Regions from separate parts of the Pseudescherichia vulneris genome, predicted to be linked through region 1. Evidence: predicted binding sites of a transcription regulator. Region 1 holds the regulator's gene; each other region holds the start of a gene.
What was found. Region 1 encodes CRP, which controls carbon source genes, mostly activating them, when cyclic AMP is high. Its sites were predicted from a motif close to ATGTGANNNNNNTCACAT; they were not measured.
Positions count from the first base shown of each region.

Region 2: the regulator CRP is predicted to act here: its motif matches at 1,713-1,730, upstream of FN633_RS02670 (YchE family NAAT transporter).
Region 3: the regulator CRP is predicted to act here: its motif matches at 3,709-3,726, upstream of epd (erythrose-4-phosphate dehydrogenase).
Region 4: the regulator CRP is predicted to act here: its motif matches at 3,294-3,311, upstream of rhaS (HTH-type transcriptional activator RhaS).

Region 1 covers NZ_LR607338.1:1,242,381-1,248,007, forward strand. The annotation lists gene FN633_RS05110 (hydrolase) at 1-416, shown strand, start outside; gene FN633_RS05115 (YheU family protein) at 417-635, shown strand; gene FN633_RS05120 (phosphoribulokinase) at 689-1,558, shown strand; gene FN633_RS05125 (OsmC family protein) at 1,610-2,014, opposite strand; gene crp (cAMP-activated global transcriptional regulator CRP) at 2,323-2,955, shown strand; gene FN633_RS05135 (YccS/YhfK family putative transporter) at 3,008-5,089, shown strand; gene argD (bifunctional acetylornithine/succinyldiaminopimelate transaminase) at 5,086-5,627, opposite strand, start outside.
Region 2 covers NZ_LR607338.1:654,630-660,256, forward strand. The annotation lists gene oppA (oligopeptide ABC transporter substrate-binding protein OppA) at 1-112, opposite strand, end outside; gene FN633_RS02670 (YchE family NAAT transporter) at 827-1,474, opposite strand; gene adhE (bifunctional acetaldehyde-CoA/alcohol dehydrogenase) at 1,962-4,643, shown strand; gene tdk (thymidine kinase) at 4,731-5,345, opposite strand.
Region 3 covers NZ_LR607338.1:4,086,488-4,092,114, forward strand. The annotation lists gene fbaA (class II fructose-bisphosphate aldolase) at 142-1,218, opposite strand; gene pgk (phosphoglycerate kinase) at 1,285-2,448, opposite strand; gene epd (erythrose-4-phosphate dehydrogenase) at 2,498-3,517, opposite strand; gene FN633_RS16960 (PPC domain-containing DNA-binding protein) at 3,883-4,311, shown strand; gene FN633_RS16965 (ECF transporter S component) at 4,336-4,914, shown strand; gene FN633_RS16970 (energy-coupling factor transporter transmembrane component T) at 4,915-5,622, shown strand; gene FN633_RS16975 (ABC transporter ATP-binding protein) at 5,610-5,627, shown strand, end outside.
Region 4 covers NZ_LR607338.1:586,829-592,455, reverse strand. The annotation lists gene yiiM (6-hydroxyaminopurine reductase) at 1-574, opposite strand, end outside; gene sodA (superoxide dismutase [Mn]) at 644-1,264, opposite strand; gene rhaR (HTH-type transcriptional activator RhaR) at 1,394-2,248, opposite strand; gene rhaS (HTH-type transcriptional activator RhaS) at 2,329-3,165, opposite strand; gene rhaB (rhamnulokinase) at 3,465-4,934, shown strand; gene rhaA (L-rhamnose isomerase) at 4,931-5,627, shown strand, end outside.

The DNA.
Region 1 (5,627 bases):
AGCATTACCTGCTGAACCTGCTGAAAGCCAACGCCACGCGCAAGCTCAAGGCCTATCCCGGCTCGCTGCCGATCGATCTCGCCCAGCTCAAGCGCGTGCGCCGCATCCGTGAGTTTGATGATCTGATCACCGCGAAGGCGCACGGGTTCGATGATGCCATTGACTATTATCGCCGAAGCAGCGCCATGCCGGTCCTGCCGCAGATCCGCAAACCGACGCTGATTATCCATGCCAAAGACGATCCCTTTATGGATCACCACGTCATTCCGGCGGCGGGTCATTTACCCGCTAATATTGAGTATCAGTTGACCGAACATGGCGGCCATGTTGGCTTCGTTGGCGGCACGCTACGCCGCCCTGAGATGTGGCTTGAAAAGCGCATCCCCGACTGGCTGGCACCCTATCTGGAGGCATAGATGATTATTCCCTGGCAAGAGGTTCCACCCGAGACGCTCTACAGCCTGATTGAGAGCTTTGTCTTGCGCGAAGGCACCGATTATGGTGAACATGAGCGTTCGCTTGAGCAAAAGGTTGCCGACGTAAAGCGTCAGTTGGAAACGGGTGAGGCCGTGCTGGTGTGGTCAGAGCTACACGAGACGGTCAATATTATGCCCCGTAAACAGTTTCGCGAATAACGCTGCGTCAGGCGATCCGCCCTCTTCTGCTGTTTATCAGGGAGTCGTTCGCTATGTCAGCCAAACATCCGGTGATTGCTGTGACAGGTTCCAGCGGTGCAGGAACCACCACCACCAGCCTCGCCTTTCGTAAAATTTTTTCTCAGCTCGGGCTGCGCGCCGCCGAGGTGGAGGGCGATAGCTTCCACCGCTATACCCGTCCGGAGATGGATATGGCAATCCGCAAGGCGCGCGATGCCGGGCGGCATATCAGCTACTTTGGCCCGGACGCCAACGATTTTGGCCTGCTGGAGCAGACCTTTATCGAGTATGGTCACAACGGCACCGGGCAGGCGCGCAAGTATCTGCACACCTACGACGAAGCCGTGCCGTGGAACCAGGTTCCGGGCACCTTTACGCCGTGGCAGCCGCTGCCGGAACCTACCGATATTCTGTTTTATGAGGGGTTGCACGGCGGCGTGGTGACGCCCCAGCACGACGTGGCACGCCATGTGGATCTGCTGGTGGGGGTGGTGCCGATTATCAACCTGGAGTGGATCCAGAAGATGATCCGCGACACCAGCGAGCGCGGCCACTCCCGGGAGACGGTGATGGACTCGGTGGTACGCTCAATGGATGACTATATCAACTTCATTACGCCGCAGTTCTCCCGCACCCACATCAACTTCCAGCGCGTCCCCACGGTCGACACCTCAAACCCTTTCGCAGCCAAAAATATTCCCTCGCTGGACGAGAGCTTTGTGGTGATCCACTTCCGCGATCTGGAGGGGATAGATTACCCCTGGCTGCTGGCGATGCTGCAAGGCTCGTTTATCTCCCATATCAATACCCTGGTGGTGCCGGGCGGCAAAATGGGGCTGGCGATGGAGCTGATCATGCTGCCGCTGGTGCAGCGGCTGATGGAAGGCAAGAAGATTGAATAAGGCAATGCGCGTCATGTAGGCCCGGTAAGCGCAGCGCCACCGGGCATAAAATCATCCCTCAATCACTTCGTATGAATGGGTGATGTTAACCGCTTTCTCCAGCATCAGCGCCACGGAGCAGTACTTCTCCGCCGAGAGATCTACCGCGCGGGATACCGCCGCATCCTTCAGTTCTTTGCCGGTAACGATAAAGTGCAGGTTGATGTGGGTGAAGAGACGCGGGGCCTCTTCCCGGCGCTCGGAGGTCAGCTTCACTTCGCAATCGGTCACGCTATGACGGCCTTTCTGCAGGATCGACACCACGTCGATGGCGCTGCATCCGCCTGCCGCCATCAGCACCATCTCCATCGGGCTGGGGGCTTTATCCCCGGAGTTGCCGTCCATTAAAACCTGATGGCCAGAGGCGGATTCGCCGAGGAACGTTAACCCTTCAACCCATTTTACGCGTGCTTGCATTTTCATCACTCCAGAGTGGCAATTTTCCCGACAGATTACGCGCGCCGAGTAAAACGCGCAACGGAAGGCGACATCCATCAAGCTGAAGCGAGACACCAGGAGACACACGGCAAAAGCTATGCTAAAACAGTCGGGATGCTACGGTAATGTATTGACATTATGCAGGTATGCAGAGGACTTCAACCATTACAGGCCGCACGCTTATATTGACGGCCCCCTTCCCAGGATTCGGGAAGCATATGATTGCAACCCCAGCCGCCGGATGCGTCCCGCGACTGGCGCCAGCTTATAACAGAGGATAACCGCGCATGGTGCTTGGCAAACCACAAACAGACCCGACTCTCGAATGGTTCTTGTCTCATTGCCACATTCATAAGTACCCATCGAAGAGCACGCTGATTCACCAGGGTGAAAAAGCGGAAACGTTGTACTACATCGTCAAAGGCTCAGTGGCAGTGCTCATCAAGGACGAAGAAGGGAAAGAGATGATCCTCTCTTACCTGAACCAGGGCGACTTTATCGGTGAACTGGGCCTGTTTGAAGAGGGCCAGGAGCGCAGCGCATGGGTACGGGCGAAAACCGCCTGTGAAGTGGCCGAAATTTCCTATAAAAAATTCCGTCAGCTGATCCAGGTCAACCCGGATATTCTGATGCGTCTTTCGTCGCAGATGGCACGCCGCCTGCAGGTCACTTCTGAGAAAGTGGGTAACCTCGCCTTCCTCGACGTCACCGGCCGCATCGCGCAGACCCTGCTGAACCTGGCTAAACAGCCGGACGCCATGACCCATCCGGACGGGATGCAGATCAAAATCACCCGCCAGGAGATCGGCCAGATCGTCGGCTGCTCCCGTGAAACCGTAGGCCGTATTCTGAAGATGCTGGAAGATCAGAACCTGATCTCCGCGCACGGCAAAACCATCGTCGTCTACGGAACACGTTAAGCTTTAAGAACGGCGTATCGCCTCTGCGGACGCCGTTTTTGCTCTTCTCCTCATGTGGCGCAGGTTAATCTACCACCCCGAAGTTAACTACGCACTGCGGCAAACGCTGGTGCTGTGTCTTCCTGTGGCCATCGGTCTGGCGCTGGGTCATCTTCAGCATGGTCTGCTATTCTCGCTGGTGCCCGCCTGCTGCAACATTGCCGGTCTTGATACGCCGCACAAACGCTTCTTTAAGCGCCTGGTTATCGGCGGCTCGCTGTTTGCTGGCTGTAGCCTGGCGGTGCAGCTGCTGCTGGGGGCCAACGTTGCGCTCCCGCTGATCCTCGCCGGATTGGCAATGCTGCTGGGCGTCACGGCGGAAATCAGTCCTCTACACGCACGTCTGCTGCCCGCTTCGCTTATCGCCGCTATCTTTACCCTCAGCCTGGCGGGCAATATGCCGGTCTGGGAACCGCTGCTCATCTACGCCCTGGGCACGCTCTGGTATGGCGCATTTAACTGGTTCTGGTTTTGGCTGTGGCGCGAGCAGCCCCTGCGCGAATCATTGAGCCTGCTCTACCGCCAGCTCGCCGATTACTGCGAGGCGAAATACAGCCTGCTGACGCAGCACGCCGATCCGGAGAAGGCCCTGCCGCCGCTGCTGGCGCGTCAGCAAAAGGCGGTGGATCTCATCAGCCAGTGCTATCAGCAGCTGCATATGCTCGCCGCCAACCAGCATAACGACTACAAGCGTCTGCTGCGGGCGTTTCAGGTGGCGCTGGATCTGCAGGAGCACATCTCGGTCAGCCTGCACCAGCCGGAAGAGGTGCAGAAGCTGGTGGAGCGCAGCCACGCCGAAGCGGTGATCCGCTGGAATGCGCAGGTGGTCGCTGCCCGGCTTCGGGTGCTGGCAGACGACATTCTGTACCATCGCTACCCGACCCGCTTCACCATGGAGAAGCAGATTGGTGCCCTGGAGAAGATCGCCCGCCAACATCCGCAAAATCCGGTTGGGCAGTTCTGCGCCTGGCACTTTAGCCGCATCGCCCGCGTGCTGCGCACCCAGCGCCCACTCTATACCCGCGACCTGATGGCCGACCAGCAGCGCCGCCAGCCGCTGTGGGAGGCGCTCAAGAGTTATCTGTCGCTGAAATCTCCGGCGCTGCGCAATGCCGCCCGCATCAGCGTCATGTTGAGCATCGCCAGCCTGATGGGCAGTGCCCTGCATCTGCCGAAGCCCTACTGGATCCTAATGACGGTGCTGCTGGTTACGCAGAACGGCTACGGCGCTACTCGGGTACGTATTTTACATCGGGCGGCAGGCACACTGGCAGGGTTAACGGTTGCTGGCGTTGCCCTGCACTTCCATGTTCCGGAGGGGTATACCCTGCTGGGCATGCTATTTATCACGCTAATCAGCTACCTGATCATTCGCAAGAGCTACGGCTGGGCGACGGTAGGATTCACCATTACGGCGGTGTACTCGATTCAAATTCTGACCCTGAGCGGCGAGAATTTTATCGTTGCCCGGCTGATCGATACCCTGATTGGCTGCCTGATCGCCTTCGGCGGGATGGTCTGGCTCTGGCCGCAGTGGCAGAGCGGTCTACTGCGGAAAAACGCCCATGATGCCATTGAGAAGGATCAGGATGCGATTCGCCTGATCCTCAGCGACGATCCGCAGCCGACGCCGCTGGCCTACCAGCGGATACGGGTCAACCAGGCGCACAACGCCCTCTTTAACTCGCTGAATCAGGCGATGCAGGAGCCGGGGTTCAATACCCACTATCTGGAAGACATGAAGCTCTGGGTGACCCATAGCCAGTTTATCGTCGAGCATATTAACGCCCTGACAACGCTGGCTCGGGAGCATGCCATGCTGACGCCGGACCTGACCCAGCGCTATCTGGAGTCATGCGAAATTGCGCTTCAGCGCTGCCAGCAGCGGCTGGACTATGACGGGGCCGGAGCATCCGGGGACGCGAATATTCTTGAAGCGCCGGAGACGCGCACCCACGGCCCAATGAGCCCGATGGAGATGCATCTCCAGCGTATTATCGGGCATCTGAACAGCATGCACACCATCTCATCGGTGGCATGGCGTCAGCGCCCGCATCATGGCATCTGGCTTAATCGCCGGTGGAGTAAAGATTAAGCCCGGACAAGGTTGGCTACCGCCACGGCAAAGCGCTGCATGCCTTCATCAATATCCTGCTCGCTGACCACCAGCGACGGGGCAAAGCGCATCACGTCTGGCCCGGCGTTCAGCACCATCACGCCCTCATCGGCGGCCGCGTAAAGCAGATCGCGGGCGCGCCCCTTGTACTGCGGTTTTAGCTCGGCACCAATCAGCAGGCCCATGCCGCGAATATCGCTGAACACGTCAAACTGCTCGTCGATCTGCTGTAAATGTTTGACGAAGCGCTGTCGCTTCTCGCTAACGCCTTGCAGCACCTCAGTCGAGCTAATAATGTCAAAGGCTGCACCCGCCACCGCGCAGGCCAGCGGGTTGCCGCCGTAGGTCGAACCGTGGGAGCCCACGTGGAAGGCGTTGGCAATCGCCTCGGTGGTCAGCACGGCGCTGATAGGGAAACCGCCACCCAGCGCCTTGGCGCTGGTGAGGATATCCGGCGTTACGCCGTAGTGCATGTAGGCAAAGAGATCGCCGCTGCGCCCCATCCCGCACTGCACTT
Region 2 (5,627 bases), 590 kb from region 1:
TCTCTGCCAGTTGAACACCTGCAGGTACATCTGCCGCCATGGCAACGTTACCCGCGATTAGCGCAGTCAAAATCCCTGCCGCTACCAAGCTTTTTTTTGTGATGATGGACATTGTGTTGGTACTCCACTCATTATAATTACTGGCTTTTGTGCCAGCCTGTTTCATTCCCCCGTAGGGGTTCCTTTACGGTGCAGGAGCTTTTGCCTCCGCAAGGTGTTTACTGCTTGCTATCACCGACTTTTATTATTACTGGCTGCTCATGGCGGCAGCCTGGCGTCGATTCTTTACCGCCTCCCCTGTTTGAGGCGTCTCTTATATCCTGATGAGGATCATATTTGAAAATGATTCTCATCTGCATCTATTCTTTTACAACGCAATCTGCTGCAAATAGTGGCCCGGAAAGTATCAAATGCATTTATCGTCCGCCAATACAATTTGCAAATTTGTTAAGCAATTCTCTTTTACACGATTCGACAGTGTCTGGATGCATCTCAGGCTGATTGTTTTTTACACAAAAACGTAACAAGCGCGCATTTTCTAGCACATTCATCTGTGTGGATGATTAATTTACTAATATCATTTCGATAATCCCACAGCAAGCCCCAGCGTATCATGTGAGTAAAATAACAGGTGGAAAGGGGTAAATGTAAGCAAACGTGACAAGAAAGGAAGCTCAACCTGCTGATTAGTAACGCTTTAACTCAGCCAGCATGATTTATTATGATTGCGCCATTTTTCAACTTTAGTTATATGTTTTACTAATAATGATGAAAATAAACGGAGCAGGATGCTCCGTTTAGGATGGCATTTTTCGAATGAAAGCAATCAGTGCATTAAGCCGGGGAAAATGGCTTTGATTCCGGTAACGATAAATTCAATGCCCAGCGCCATTAGCAACAGGCCCATGATACGGGTAATGACGTTAATGCCGGTCTGGCCTAATAAACGCACCAGCCAGGGAGCAATACGAAACAGTCCCCAGCAGCAGATCGCAAACAGGGCAATGGCGATGGAAAAACAGAGCAGATGGGGCCAGCTGTGAAAACGCGTTCCCCAGACAATGGTGGAGCTAATCGCCCCCGGCCCCGCCATCAGCGGCAGCGCGAGCGGTACTACCCCGATGCTTTCGCGAATGGCCGTCTCTGACTTCTCCTGTTTATTCTGCTTATCTTCTCCTAGCTTGCCGCTGATCATCGACATCGCAATCGTTACCACCAGGATACCCCCGGCGATACGGAAGGAGTCAATAGAGATACCAAACAGTTGCAGAATGGTGCTGCCCAGGAAGAGCGAAGTGAGCAGAATAATGGCCACCGAGACGCTGGCCGTAAGATTGGTTTTGTTTCTTGCCGCCGCTGTCTGGTAACTGGTCATGCTGATGAATACAGGAATGATCCCGACCGGGTTAACCAACGCAAAGAGACCAATAAAAAACTTCAGGTAGGTCGGAAAATCAAACAACGACTGGATCACGGTAAACTCCGCAAAGAATCAACGCCGAAGGCAAAATTTTAGCGATTAAAAAAACCATGCTAAAGATACGCCTAATATCAGCATACTTCACCAGAAATATTCTTAAAAACGGGTGAGATAAGCTATGTTATTTAATTGTAGAAAGTATGATAGCTTATTTCTACTCCATCCCTGAAATTATTAACATTTGATACAAATGAATAAAAAGAGCCAGCTGAAAGGTGTCAGCTTGGACTATTTTTGATCTAGATCACGTAATCACTACTCAGAAGTGAGTAACCTTGTTTACGCCGCCAGGGAGAAAAAAAGTATCAAACGGTATGATGCTGAGGCGAGGCTCTTTTAGTAAATCATGGGTGCGGGTGCTGTTGATAAGTTCTTGTTTTGGATAGGATAATGCAAGCTGCCACGGCTCTTACTATACTATTCTGTTGATCCGTTGAGCAACTGATTTACTAAAAGAGTTTAACATTATCAGGAGATCATTATGGCCGTTACTAACGTCGCTGAACTTAACGCACTCGTTGAACGCGTGAAAAAAGCCCAGCGTGAATATGCCAACTTTTCTCAAGAACAAGTTGATAAAATCTTCCGTGCCGCCGCTCTGGCTGCCGCCGATGCGCGAATTCCTCTCGCTAAGCTGGCCGTTGCAGAATCCGGTATGGGTATTGTGGAAGATAAAGTGATTAAAAACCACTTCGCTTCTGAATACATCTATAACGCCTACAAAGATGAGAAGACCTGCGGTGTGCTTTCTACTGACGACACCTTTGGCACCATCACCATCGCCGAACCTATCGGTATTATCTGCGGTATCGTTCCGACCACTAACCCAACCTCTACCGCCATCTTTAAGTCACTGATTAGCCTCAAGACACGTAACGCGATTATCTTCTCTCCACATCCGCGTGCGAAAGATGCAACCAACAAAGCTGCCGACATCGTTCTGCAGGCCGCTATCGCAGCGGGCGCACCGAAAGATCTGATTGGCTGGATCGACCAACCTTCCGTCGAGCTCTCTAATGCGCTGATGCACCACCCGGATATCAACCTGATCCTCGCGACAGGCGGTCCTGGCATGGTAAAAGCGGCGTACAGCTCGGGTAAACCGGCTATCGGCGTAGGTGCAGGTAACACCCCGGTTGTTATTGACGAAACCGCCGATATCAAACGTGCTGTCGCTTCTGTGCTGATGTCTAAAACCTTCGATAACGGCGTTATCTGTGCTTCCGAGCAGTCGGTTGTAGTGGTTGACTCCGTCTATGACAGCGTGCGTGAACGTTTCGCCAGCCACGGTGGCTACATGCTGCAGGGCCAGGAGCTGAAAGCCGTTCAGGATATCATCCTGAAAAACGGCGCGCTGAACGCAGCCATCGTGGGCCAGCCAGCGGTTAAAATTGCTGAACTGGCGGGCTTCACCGTACCGTCCAGCACCAAAATCCTGATTGGCGAAGTCACCAACGTCGATGAGAGCGAGCCGTTTGCGCACGAAAAACTCTCCCCAACGCTGGCGATGTACCGCGCGAAAGATTTTGAAGACGCCGTTGTTAAGGCTGAGAAACTGGTCGCCATGGGCGGGATCGGTCACACCTCCTGTCTCTATACTGACCAGGATAACCAGCCGGAACGCGTCTCCCTGTTCGGCGAGAAGATGAAGACCGCCCGAATTCTGATCAACACCCCAGCCTCTCAGGGGGGTATCGGTGACCTCTACAACTTCAAACTTGCCCCGTCCCTGACCCTGGGCTGCGGCTCATGGGGTGGTAACTCCATCTCTGAAAACGTAGGTCCGAAGCACCTGATCAACAAGAAAACCGTTGCTAAGCGAGCTGAAAACATGCTGTGGCATAAACTTCCGAAATCAATCTACTTCCGCCGTGGCTCCCTGCCCATCGCGTTGGATGAAGTGATTACCGATGGTCACAAACGTGCGCTGATCGTCACCGACCGTTTCCTGTTCAACAACGGCTATGCCGACCAGATCACCTCTGTGCTGAAAGCTGCTGGCGTCGAAGTAGACGTGTTCTTTGAAGTTGAAGCTGACCCAACCCTGTCCGTTGTGCGTAAAGGCGCAGAGCTGGCGAACGCCTTCAAGCCTGACGTGATCATCGCCCTGGGCGGTGGTTCCCCGATGGACGCAGCAAAAATCATGTGGGTTATGTACGAACACCCGGAAACTCACTTCGAAGAGCTGGCGCTGCGCTTTATGGATATCCGTAAACGTATCTACAAGTTCCCGAAAATGGGCGTGAAAGCAAAAATGGTTGCGATCACCACCACGTCCGGTACGGGTTCTGAAGTCACGCCGTTCGCCGTGGTAACCGACGATGCCACCGGTCAGAAATATCCGCTGGCAGACTACGCTCTGACGCCGGACATGGCTGTTGTTGATGCCAACCTGGTGATGGATATGCCGAAATCACTCTGTGCGTTCGGTGGGCTGGATGCGGTAACTCACGCGCTGGAAGCTTATGTATCGGTGCTGGCGTCTGAGTTCTCTGACGGTCAGGCTCTGCAGGCACTGAAACTGCTGAAAGAGAACCTGCCGGCGTCCTACCATGAAGGGTCGAAAAATCCGGTTGCTCGTGAGCGCGTACACAGTGCGGCTACCATCGCCGGTATTGCGTTTGCTAACGCCTTCCTGGGTGTTTGCCACTCTATGGCGCACAAACTCGGCTCGCAGTTCCACATTCCGCACGGCCTGGCCAACGCCCTGCTGATTGGTAACGTTATCCGCTATAACGCCAACGATAACCCAACCAAACAGACCGCTTTCAGCCAGTATGACCGTCCACAGGCTCGTCGTCGCTACGCAGAGATTGCTGACCACCTGGGCCTGAGCGCGCCGGGCGATCGCACCGCAGCGAAGATTGAGAAGCTGCTGGGATGGCTGGAAAACATTAAAGCCGAGCTGGGTATTCCTAAATCTATCCGCGAAGCAGGCGTGCAGGAAGCTGACTTCCTGGCGCATGTGGATAAGCTGTCTGAAGATGCCTTCGATGACCAGTGCACCGGCGCTAACCCGCGCTACCCGCTGATCGCCGAGCTGAAACAGATCCTGCTGGATACCTACTACGGTCGTGAGTACAGAGAGGGCGACGCTGCACCTGCGCAGGTTGACGTTGCTGTACCGGTAAAAGCAGATAAGAAAGTGAAAAAACTCGCTTAATTTATCTTGCTAATAAAAACCCGCCTGATGGCGGGTTTTTTTATGGCCTCAGCAGCGCGCTAAGGCTATTTTCGGCTTTACCCGTACCTACCCACGCACACGGCGCTGAATCGCTGTCAGAGAGCCTTCTACAAGCGCCTCTTTATAGTGTTTGCGGCACACCGAGACATAGCGCTCGTTGCCGCCAATGACCACCTGCTCTCCCTCATTATAGGGACGCCCATCCTGATCGAGGCGTAATACCATGCTAGCCTTACGGCCACAGAAACAGATGGTCTTTAACTCAACCAGCTTATCTGACCATGCCAGCAAATAGAGACTGCCGGTAAATAGCTCGCCACGGAAATCGGTTCGTAGCCCATAGCACAGCACGGGAATATCAAGTTTGTCGACAATTTCAGAGAGCGCGTAAACCTGCTCACGCGTTAAAAACTGGCTCTCGTCCACCAGCACGCAGTGGACAGGCTCCTGCGCATGCTCATCGCGGATCTCATCAAACAGCGAGGTGTGTTGGTTGAATAATTTCGCAGGTGAAGAGAGGCCAATACGTGAGCTGACTTTTCCACTACCGAAACGGTTATCAATTTCAGCGGTGTAGACCAGCGAGCGCATCCCCCTTTCCTGGTAATTGTAGGAAGACTGCAAAAGCGCCGTTGATTTGCCGGCGTTCATTGCCGAGTAGTAGAAATATAGCTGTGCCATTGGCCTGGAGATCCCAATCAAGGTGTAATTTTAAACGCGCGGATTGTAGCATAATTTGCTCAGTGAACATGCGTCTGGACAGCAGCGGACCTGTTAATGGTAATCCTTACATCTTGCCGTGATATACACATTTTATAACATTTATGAATGCCGTAACCCGAGTTAGCTGGCTGAACGCTTCCCGCTTTATCTCTATCCCATAGAGGGCGCGGGCTTTAGGCATTGCGCATTTTTAACTTAGGTTACAGAAAATATTAGTAATTTAAGCTGAACAGGCTTATG
Region 3 (5,627 bases), 2.8 Mb from region 1:
AAAACGACACCTCTGCCAAACCCTAAACGCACCGGTCGCACAAAACGTCCGCAATAAGTTAACTTTTCGGACTCTGTTCACCCTATACAGGCAAAAAAAATGGCCCCCCGGAGGGAGCCACTCACTTTTACACGCTTTAAGTTACAGAACGTCGATCGCGTTCAGCTCTTTAAATGCCTGCTCCAGACGCGTCACCATGCTGGCCTGTGCGGCACGCAGCCATACGCGCGGATCGTAGTATTTCTTGTTCGGCTGGTCTTCGCCTTTCGGGTTGCCCAGCTGAGACTGCAGGTAAGCTTCGTTCTCTTTGTAGTACTTCAGGATACCTTCCCAGTTCGCCCACTGAGTATCGGTATCGATGTTCATTTTGATTACGCCGTAGCTTACGGAATCCTTGATCTCCTGAGCAGAAGAGCCGGAACCGCCATGGAACACGAAGTTCAGGCTGTTGTGCGGCAGGTTATGTTTCTTAGAAACATACTCCTGAGAGTCGCGCAGGATGGTCGGGGTCAGCTTAACGTTGCCCGGCTTGTACACGCCGTGCACGTTACCGAAGGACGCCGCAATGGTGAAGCGCGGGCTGATCGCGTTCAGCTTGGTGTACGCGTAGTCAACGTCTTCCGGCTGGGTGTACAGGGCAGATGCGTCCATATGGCTGTTGTCCACGCCATCTTCTTCACCGCCGGTGCAGCCCAGTTCGATCTCCAGGGTCATGCCCATTTTGGACATGCGCTCCAGGTATTTAGAGCAGATCTCGATGTTCTCTTCCAGGGACTCTTCAGAGAGGTCGATCATGTGGGAAGAGAACAGCGGTTTACCGGTCGCGGCAAAGTGTTTTTCACCTGCGTCCAGCAGACCGTCGATCCACGGCAGCAGTTTCTTCGCACAGTGGTCAGTGTGCAGGATCACCGGCACGCCGTAGTGCTCAGCCATCTGGTGAACGTGGTGCGCACCAGAGATAGCACCCAGAATAGCCGCCTGCTGGCCTTCGCCTTTAAAGCCTTTACCGGCGATAAACGCAGCACCACCGTTGGAGAACTGAACGATAACCGGCGCTTTTACCTTCGCAGCAGTTTCCAGAACGGCGTTGATGGAGTCGGTACCCACGCAGTTAACGGCTGGCAGAGCAAAGTTGTTCTCTTTAGCTACCTGGAATACTTTCTGAACGTCATCACCGGTGATCACGCCTGGTTTTACGAAATCAAAAATTTTAGACATGGTGTAAATCCTGTATTTACAGAAAACGGGTCTGAAATCAGGCGGAGCGATCCGCCTGCTCAGGCATTACTTCTTAGCGCGCTCTTCGAGCATCGCTACGGCTGGCAGCACTTTGCCTTCCACGAACTCAAGGAACGCGCCGCCACCGGTGGAGATGTAGGAGATTTTGTCAGCGATGCCGAACAGGTCGATCGCCGCCAGGGTATCACCGCCACCTGCGATAGAGAACGCGTCGCTGTCAGCGATGGCGTTGGCTACGATCTCAGTCCCTTTACGGAAGTTCGGGAATTCAAAAACACCAACCGGGCCGTTCCACAGAATAGTTTTGGCGTTTTTCAGGATTTCAGCCAGTTTCTCAGCGGACACGTCGCCCAGATCCAGAATCTGCTCTTCATCTTTGATGTCGCTAACAGATTTCAGGGTCGCGGTCGCAGTTTCGGAGAACTCGGTGGCTACGCGCACGTCAGTCGGGACCGGAATATCGCAGGTCTGCAACAGACGTTTCGCTTCGTCAACCAGGTCAGCTTCGTACAGGGATTTGCCCACGTTGTGGCCCTGAGCGGCTACGAAGGTGTTAGCAATGCCGCCACCGACGATCAGCTGGTCAGCGATTTTAGACAGGGAGTCGAGCACGGTCAGCTTAGTGGAGACTTTAGAGCCGCCAACGATAGCCACCATCGGGCGAGCCGGCTCTTTCAGCGCTTTACCCAGCGCGTCCAGTTCCTCTGCCAGCAGCGGGCCTGCGCACGCTACGTCAGCAAACTTGCCGACGCCATGGGTAGAGGCCTGCGCACGGTGTGCAGTACCAAATGCGTCCATGACGAAGATGTCACACAGGGCAGCATATTTTTTCGCCAGGGTTTCGTCGTCTTTCTTCTCGCCTTTGTTGAAGCGAACGTTTTCCAGCACGACCAGCTCACCCTCAGCCACTTCCACGCCGTCCAGGTAGTCTTTTACCAGACGTACCGGATTGGAGAGTTTGTCTTTCAGGTAGTTAACAACCGGCAGCAGAGAGAATTCTTCGTTGTACTCGCCTTCGGTCGGACGACCCAGGTGAGAGGTGACCATCACTTTTGCACCCTGTTTCAGGGCCAGTTCGATAGTCGGCAGGGAGGCACGGATACGCGCATCGCTGGTTACTTTACCATCTTTAACCGGTACGTTCAGATCCGCACGGATAAAAACGCGTTTACCAGCTAGATCCAGATCGGTCATCTTAATTACAGACATGGTGAATCCTCTCGTTGATTCTTAAAGTTTTGCAGACGCAAGACGCGTCCTACCTAAAACCTTTCGCGGCCATCGCTAACGTCGTGTCGAGCATTCGGTTAGCGAAACCCCATTCATTATCACACCAGACCAGCGTTTTGATCAGATGTGCACCGCTGACCCGCGTCTGTGTGCCATCGACAATGGCACTGTGCGGATCGTGGTTAAAATCAGTTGAGACCAACGGTAATTCCGTATAGTCAACTATACCATGAAATGCTTCCCGTGACGCCTTTTGCAGCAAGTGGTTGACTTCGTAGGCATTTACCGGACTGTTTACCGTTACGCTGAGGTCGATTGCCGTGACATTGATTGTCGGTACGCGCACGGCAATGGCTTCAAATTTATCGTTAAATTTTGGAAAGAAGCGCGTAATGCCCGCCGCAAGCTTGGTATCTACCGGAATGATCGACTGGCTGGCAGCACGCGTACGCCGCAGATCCGGATGGTAAGCGTCAATGACCTGCTGATCGTGCATCGCCGAGTGGATGGTGGTGACCGTCCCGGACTCAATGCCAAAGGCATCATCAAGCAACTTGATGACGGGAATAATGCAGTTGGTGGTGCAGGAGGCGTTAGAGACGATGCAATCGTCCGCACGCAGATCGTCCTGATTGACGCCGAAGACCACGGTGGCGTCAAGATCGCTGCTGCCCGGATGGGAAAAGAGCACCTTCTTTGCCCCGGCGGCCAGGTGCGCTTCGCCGTGCTGACGGTTGCCGTAGACGCCGGTGCAGTCCAGCACGACGTCGACTTCAAGCTCGCGCCAGGGCAGCGCGTCAAGGGTTGGCTCGTGCAGGAGACGGATCGCGTCATGGCCGACAAATAGCTGTCCGCCCTCGTGATGAACACGCTGGCTAAAGCGGCCGTGGCTGGTGTCATACTTCAACAGATGCGCAATGCCTGCGTCATCCGCCAGCTCGTTAATGGCCACTACGGCGATCTCCGCCCGGCGTCCGGATTCATACAAAGCACGAACCACGTTACGCCCGATGCGACCAAAGCCATTTATCGCGATGCGTAGGGTCATAAGTCTCCTGCAAAGCTATCCCTGAGTCGATGGCTGACAGAGTAATGCAGCGGCATAGTCAGGGAAACCTCGCCTGTCACAAACTGTGACTAAGTGGTTAAATGTCGAACGGAATTTCGACTGAAACGCTTCAGCTAGGGTAAGCGAAACGCGGAATAAAGGGAATCTGTCGCCGTGGGGTTAAGCCAGTTATCTGATCTGCGTCACACTTTACCGCCAACCTACGGCAGAATTATTCCATTGCCGGGATCCGTATTCCTTTATACGGAAAACTGCCATCGGCCGCGGTCTTTTCCTGATATACATCATTAAAACGAATTGCTGTCGCTCTTATGATCGCTGCCACTTTGGCGTTTACGAGGCCTATGACCATGATCCCCGGCACCTCTCCATCCAGCGCGCGTTTCTATGCCCTGCGTCTGCTTCCCGGCGATGAGCTGCTCACTGCCCTGCGTGCGTTTACTCAGCGTCACGCAATCCAGGCGGCATGGATTGCTGGCTGCACCGGCAGCCTGACGGACGTGGCGCTGCGCTTCGCCGCCCGCGAAGAGACGACCTATTTAAGTGGTACCTTTGAGGTCATCTCCCTTGGCGGCACGCTGGAGCTGGCCGGTGAGCATCTGCACCTCAGCGTGGCCGATGAGCATGGTGCAATGACCGGCGGGCACGTGATGCCTGGCTGTACCGTGCGCACCACGCTTGAAGTGGTGATTGGCGAGCTGACCACGCTTGCTTTTAGCCGCCAGCCCTGCCCCGTTTCCGGCTATGACGAGCTGGTTATTAACCCGCGCTAATTTTCCTAACCCAACGAGGTCGCTATGGCACGTCGCCAACTCACCAGCCAGACGCTGGCACTGATCGTTATCTCCATCGCCATCAATATGATCGGCGGCCAGCTGATTAGCCTGCTGAAGCTGCCGATTTTTCTCGACTCCATCGGCACGCTGATTAGCGCCGTGCTGCTGGGGCCGTTTATCGGTATGCTTACCGGCCTGCTGACCAACCTGCTCTGGGGACTACTCACCGATCCGATTGCCGCTGCCTTTGCCCCGGTGGCGATGGTGATTGGCCTGGTAGCCGGCTGGCTGGCACGGCTGGGCTGGTTTCGCACCCTGCCAAAGGTAGTCGTCAGCGGCGTCATCATTACGCTTGCGGTCACGGTGGTGGCCGTACCGCTGCGTACCGCCCTGTTTGGCGGGGTGACCGGCAGCGGAGCCGATCTCTTTGTCGCCTGGATGCACTCCATGGGCCAGGATCTGCTTGAGTCCGTGGCGATCACCGTGCTCGGGGCCAACCTGGTGGATAAGATCCTCACGGCGATCGTGGTCTGGATCCTGCTGCGCCAGCTGCCCCTGCGCACCACACGCCACTTCCCCACCATGGCCGCCGTACGTTAAATGCACCCCTTTACGTCGCTCACGCTGTGGGGGCTCGCCGCATTCTCTACGCTGCTGCTGCCCGCAGGCGTGGCGCTCACTGCCTGGAGCGCAGCCGCCTTTGCCAGCCTGCTGCTTTTTCGCGCTACCCGCAGGCGAGCGCGCTACGTCGGCTGGCTGATGTTTTCTCTGGGCGCAGGGCTCTGGCTGGTGCACGGCGGTTGGCTGACCGAATGGCTTAGCGGGCAGCCGCGCGATCCCCAACGCTGGGCGCAGGCCATTACGCTCTGGCTGCGTATTCTGGCAATCGTCTCGACCGCCCAGCTCTGGATGCACTGTGTGCCGGTCCGGCAGTTTATTCGCGCGCTGTTTGCCAGCCGCCTGCCGCCGGGTCTCGCCTACCTGCTTTCAGGCCCCCTGCTGATCGTCGAGCAGCTTAAGCATCGGCTAGCCAGCATTCATGAAGCCCAGCGCGCCCGGGGCGTGCCGCTGGACGGGCGCTGGTACCAACGGCTGCGGGCGATCCCGGCCCTCGTGCTACCTCTGACCCAGGGCGCGCTTAACGATCTCGCCGTGCGCGGTGCGGCGTTGGATATGCGGGCCTTTCGCCTGCATCGTACCCGCACCACGCTGTGGGCACCGAAGGACAGCGTTCTTCAACGTGCCGTGCGCTACAGCATGGTGGCGCTGATCGTTGCGGAGGCTGGCGTATGGCTATGGTTACGTTAGAGGGA
Region 4 (5,627 bases), 660 kb from region 1:
GCAGGCGGTGGTACTGCTCGTCGTCAAACGGCAGATGCCACGCGATAGCCGCGGCGTCATAGACGCTCACGTCGCTACAGCGGGAAACCAGTTCAAGGGGCGCATCACCAGAGACCTTGCCTGGGGCAATCACCCGATAGAGCCAGCCCGTGCGGCCGCTCTCCTGCATCAGGGAGGAGAGGTCATGAATGGCAAAATGGTAGTTAACTTTGAAGCAGGGCGAACGCGGCTGGGTCACCTGAATCAGCGCCTCATCCCAGCGAAAAATATCCCCGATGTAGACGTTTTGCTCGGTCATTCCCTCTGTAGAGAGGTTCTCGCCGAACGCTGGCGCGACAAAGAGATCCACCTGTTCAGGAAACGCGCTTGCCCAGTGGCGATAGTGCTCGCGTGGGTAGTGGCACAGGGCACGATCTGGCCCGCCGTGGATCTTCTTCTCGGCCTGCTCATCCCCCGCAAGCCCCCGCTCGGTTAACGTCAACTCGCCGTCAACCTGCACTTTGGCAATGGCGCTTGGCCGACTGCCTGCGTAATCTCTTACTTTACCGGTAAAAACGTTAACCTGATGCTGCATCACCGCGCCTTATCCAGATACAAAAAAAGCGAGTCATAAGACTCGCTTTTCACTGGTCGCAATGCAACCTTATTTTTTAGCAGCGAAACGGGCAGCAGCTTCGTCCCAGTTCACAACTTCCCAGAATGCCTTGATGTAGTCCGGGCGTTTATTCTGATATTTCAGGTAGTAAGCGTGTTCCCACACGTCCAGACCCAGGATCGGGAAGCCGGATGCGCCAGAAACAGCTTCACCCATCAGCGGGCTATCCTGGTTTGCGGTAGAGACAACGGCCAGCTTGTCGCCTTTCAGTACCAGCCATGCCCAGCCGGAGCCAAAGCGGGTTGCCGCTGCTTTCTCGAACTCTTCTTTGAATTTCTCAACGGAGCCGAAGTCGCGCTCGATGGCGGCTTTCAGATCGCCCTGCAGGGTAGTGCCGGTTTTCAGGCCTTTCCAGAACAGGCTGTGGTTAGCGTGGCCGCCCGCGTTGTTACGCAGTACGGTTTTCTTATCAGCCGGAACCTGATCCAGTTTGGCGATCAGCTCTTCTACCGGCAGGTTAGCCAGCTCAGGCAGGCTTTCCAGTGCGGCGTTAGCGTTGTTAACGTAGGTCTGGTGATGTTTAGTGTGATGGATTTCCATCGTCTGCTTATCGAAGTGTGGTTCCAGTGCATCATAAGCGTACGGCAGTGATGGCAGTGTGTAACTCATAATCATCTCCATTAATTGTCGGGCGGCGATACTGTTAACGCCGCGTAAGCAGTTGGTTCATTATAGTTAATTAAGTAGTATTGAAAATGTTTATCAATGCCGTAGTTTTTATATGGTTATAACCTTTTGTTATGTACCCGTGAGCGTCCTGCTGCGGTGCCGCCACTGACTCGGTGCCACGCCGGTTTCACGGGTAAAAACGACGGAAAAATAGTTGCTGTCTTCAAAACCGCAGCGTGTGGCAATTTCACCGATCATCAGTTCGCTATGCTGCAGCAGATACTGGGCGTGACAGATGCGCAGCTGGCGCAGATAGTGGTTAATTGTCATGCCGGTCTGGGTACGAAACTGCTGGCGTAGTGTACGCTCACTGCACTGATTTTGCTCGCAAAATTGTTCCAGCATAAAGGCGCGATTGAGGCTGCTGGCGAGAGTGGTAATGAGCTTATCCAACAACGCTTCGCTGCTGGTCGCCGAAAGATTATTGGTAGCATAGCGATGGCGCTTCAGGGTTAATACCAACTGGGCAAACAGCGTTTCCGCCAGCGGATCGGAGAGCGGATCCGCTTTGGTGCTCTCATGCTCCAGCTGGCTAATCACCTGCCGTGCCTGAGCCATGCCGCTGCTACCAATGCGCCAGTAGGGTATCGGCTCTCCGCCGTCCAGGCCGGGAATATGCGCGGCCCAGTCAAGGTTGAGCGTCAGCCGCTCCGGGCAGTAAATAATGTTTTGCAGTACCAGATCGTTTACCGAGGCGTAGGCGTGACGATCCTCGGCGCGAATATAGAAGAGATCGCCCCGGGTAATGCGATACGGGCGATCGTTAAGAATATGCAGACCGTTACCGCGCCAAACCAGCACCAGCTCGTTGAACTCATGAGTGTGTTCAGCAAAGACGTTTTGCGGATAGCGATCGGCCACCGCGACCGCCTGCCCGGGCCTGGCAAAAAAATCATCCCTCCGCAGAATTAACTGACCTGCCACAGCGTCACCTCAACAGCCTTCAACCTTCTATATTTAGCTGTTTTTTAGCAAAAAAACGGTGACTGTCTTCTCGTTTACGGCTATTGCAGCGGGGTGTCTCGTCCCTGACGGATATCCCGCGGTGACCAGCTAAACTCCCGGCGAAAAAGCGTCGAAAAGTGATTGCTGTCGCCGAAACCGCAGCGAAATGCAATATCGGTAACACTCTCATCGCTGTGGCGCAGCAGGTGGCGGGCCTTAATCAGGCGCAGGCGGTTGAGGTAGCGCTGCGGGGTCATGCCCGTGTGCTGCTTCAGCTGGCGGTGCAGCGTGCGTAGCGAGAGAGAAAAACGGTCAGCCAGAGACTCCCAGCAGACCTCATCCGCGAAGTGATCCTCTAGCCACGCCATCATCTGGTTCAGGCGGGCATCATTGTTAACGGCTCCCTCCTCAAGGCTGCTCTTACGCAGCAGCACCAGCAGCTGCATAAACAGGATCTCCCGGCTGGCAAGGGTGGCGGCACTCTCCTCTTCGGCGCTCTGCTCCATCTGGCCAACGATCTGCCGCACCTGCTGTAGCGCCCCCTGGTTAACCCGCCAGTGGGAGGCGTAGTGTCCATCCTGCTCCTGCGGCAACAGCTGGTTCAGGCCCGCCAGGAACTGGAAAGCCTCCGGTGAGCGGTAGAGCACGTTGGTCAGACAGAGATTATCCGTGTGTTCGTAGAGATGGCGATCGTGATCACGGATAAAACAGACGCTGCCCCCGCTGATGGAGTAGGGCTGGCCGTTAAAGACATGGATGCCCGTGCCATGCTCAACGATAACAATCTCATGAAAATCATGGTGATGTTCAGGAAACGCCGACTGGGGAAGGCGCGGCTCAATGGCCACAGGCGTTTTACCTGACGGAAAAAAATCCACGCTGTGTAGTACGGTCATGATGGCTTCCTGAAATGGAGAACATGCCAAAAATAGTAATGAAGGGCTGGCAATCCCACCTTGAATTTTTGACGTCAAAGCGCGCAAACCCGGTCGCTTTTTCAAGAAACGGTGGGAAAGATCCGGAAATGCGGCTGGCGTCACATCCGCTGTAAGAGGCGTTATTGCTGGGAATTGTGAACGCTATCACGTTCATCTTTGCTTTCTTGCCAACGCTTAATTTTGCCTGTCCATAGCAAGAAGGTGCGCCGCTGAGGGGGTTCGTAGACTGTCGATATTGACTCTCAGAGGACTCCACTATGACCTTTCGCCATTGTGTCGCGGTCGATCTCGGCGCATCCAGTGGACGCGTAATGCTGGCGCGTTACGACAGTGAACAGCGCGCCCTGTCGCTGCGTGAAATTCACCGCTTCGTCAACGGCCTGCAAAACGTGGACGGCTTTGCTACCTGGGATATCGACAGCCTGGAGAGTGAGATCCACCTTGGGCTAAACAAGGTCAGCGAGCAGGGCATTCAGATCGATAGCATCGGCATTGATACCTGGGGCGTGGACTATGTGCTGCTTGATGAACACGGCCAGCGCGTCGGCCTGCCGGTATCGTACCGCGATGGGCGCACCCACGGCGTGATGGCCAGTGCCCAGGCGCAGCTCGGCAGAGAGACGATCTACCGCCGCAGCGGCATTCAGTTTCTGCCCTTTAATACCCTCTATCAGCTGCGTGCCTTTGTCGAGCAGCAGCCAGCGCAGGCGGCACAGGTAGCTCATGCCCTGCTGATCCCGGACTACTTCAGTTTTCGCCTGACGGGCAAGATGAATTGGGAGTACACCAACGCTACCACCACCCAACTGGTGAATATCAATAGCGATGACTGGGATGACGTCCTGCTGGCCTGGACCGGCGCTAACAAAGCGTGGTTTGGCACACCGACTCAGCCAGGCAACGTGATTGGTCACTGGCGATGCCCGCAGGGGAGTGAGATCCCGGTGGTGGCCGTCGCCAGCCATGATACCGCCAGCGCGGTGATCGCCTCGCCGCTGAGCGATGCGGACAGCGCCTACCTCTCCTCCGGAACCTGGTCCCTGATGGGTTTTGAGAGCCAAACGCCCTATACCGATGAGGCGGCGCTGGCGGCCAATATCACCAACGAGGGCGGTGCCGAAAGGCGCTACCGGGTGCTGAAAAACATCATGGGCCTGTGGTTGCTGCAGCGGGTGCTGAAAGAGCAGAACGTCACCGATCTGCCGGCCCTGATTGCTGACACCGAGCAGCTTACGCCGTGCCGGATCCTGATTAACCCCAACGATGAGCGCTTTATCAACCCGGAAAACATGAGCGCTGAGATCCGCGCCGCCTGCCGTGGATCCGGCCAGCCTGAGCCAGAAGGCCCCGCCGGTCTGGCGCGCTGTATCTTCGACAGCCTTGCCCTGCTCTATGCCGACGTGCTCGGCGAACTGGCAGCGCTGCGCGGCAGGCCGTTCAGCCAGCTGCATATCGTCGGCGGCGGCTGCCAGAACCGTCTCCTCAATCAGCTCTGCGCCGACGCCTGCGGCGTCACGGTGGTCGCGGGCCCCATCGAAGCCTCGACGCTGGGCAATATCGGTACTCAGCTAATGACCCTGGAAGAATTAGACAACGTCGACGCTTTTCGCCAGGTCGTAACGGCCAATTACGACCTGACAACCTTTATTCCACAACCTGACAGTGAAATTGCCCGCCACGTCGCGCAGTTTCAAACCAAACAACAGAGAAAGGAGCTTTGCGCATGACCACTCCCATTGAACAAGCCTGGGAACTTGCTAAGCAGCGGTTTGCCGCGGTAGGCGTTGACGTTGAGGAGGCGCTGCGCCAGCTCGATCGCCTGCCGGTCTCCATGCACTGCTGGCAGGGCGACGACGTGGCCGGGTTTGAGAACCCGCAGGGCGGTCTGACCGGCGGGATCCAGGCCACCGGTAACTACCCCGGCAAAGCGCGCAGCGCCGAGGAGCTGCGGGCGGATCTTGAGCAGGCCCTGAGCCTGATCCCCGGGCCGAAACGCCTGAATCTGCATGCGATCTACCTTGAGTCAGAGACGCCGGTGGAGCGTAACGCCATCAGGCCTGAGCATTTTACAAACTGGGTGGCGTGGGCAAAAGCGCAGAAGCTGGGCCTGGACTTTAACCCCTCCTGCTTCTCGCACCCGCTGAGCGCCGATGGCTTTACCCTCTCCCACGCCAACGACGAGATCCGCCAGTTCTGGATCGACCACGTTAAAGCCTGCCGCCGCGTATCCGCCTGGTTTGGCGAGCAGCTGGGCACACCGTCGGTGATGAATATCTGGGTTCCGGACGGCATGAAGGATGTCACCGTTGACCGCCTCGCCCCGCGCCAGCGCCTGCTCGCCGCGCTGGATGAAGCCCTGAGCGAAAAGCTGAGCCTCGACCACCACATAGATGCCGTAGAGAGCAAGCTGTTCGGCATCG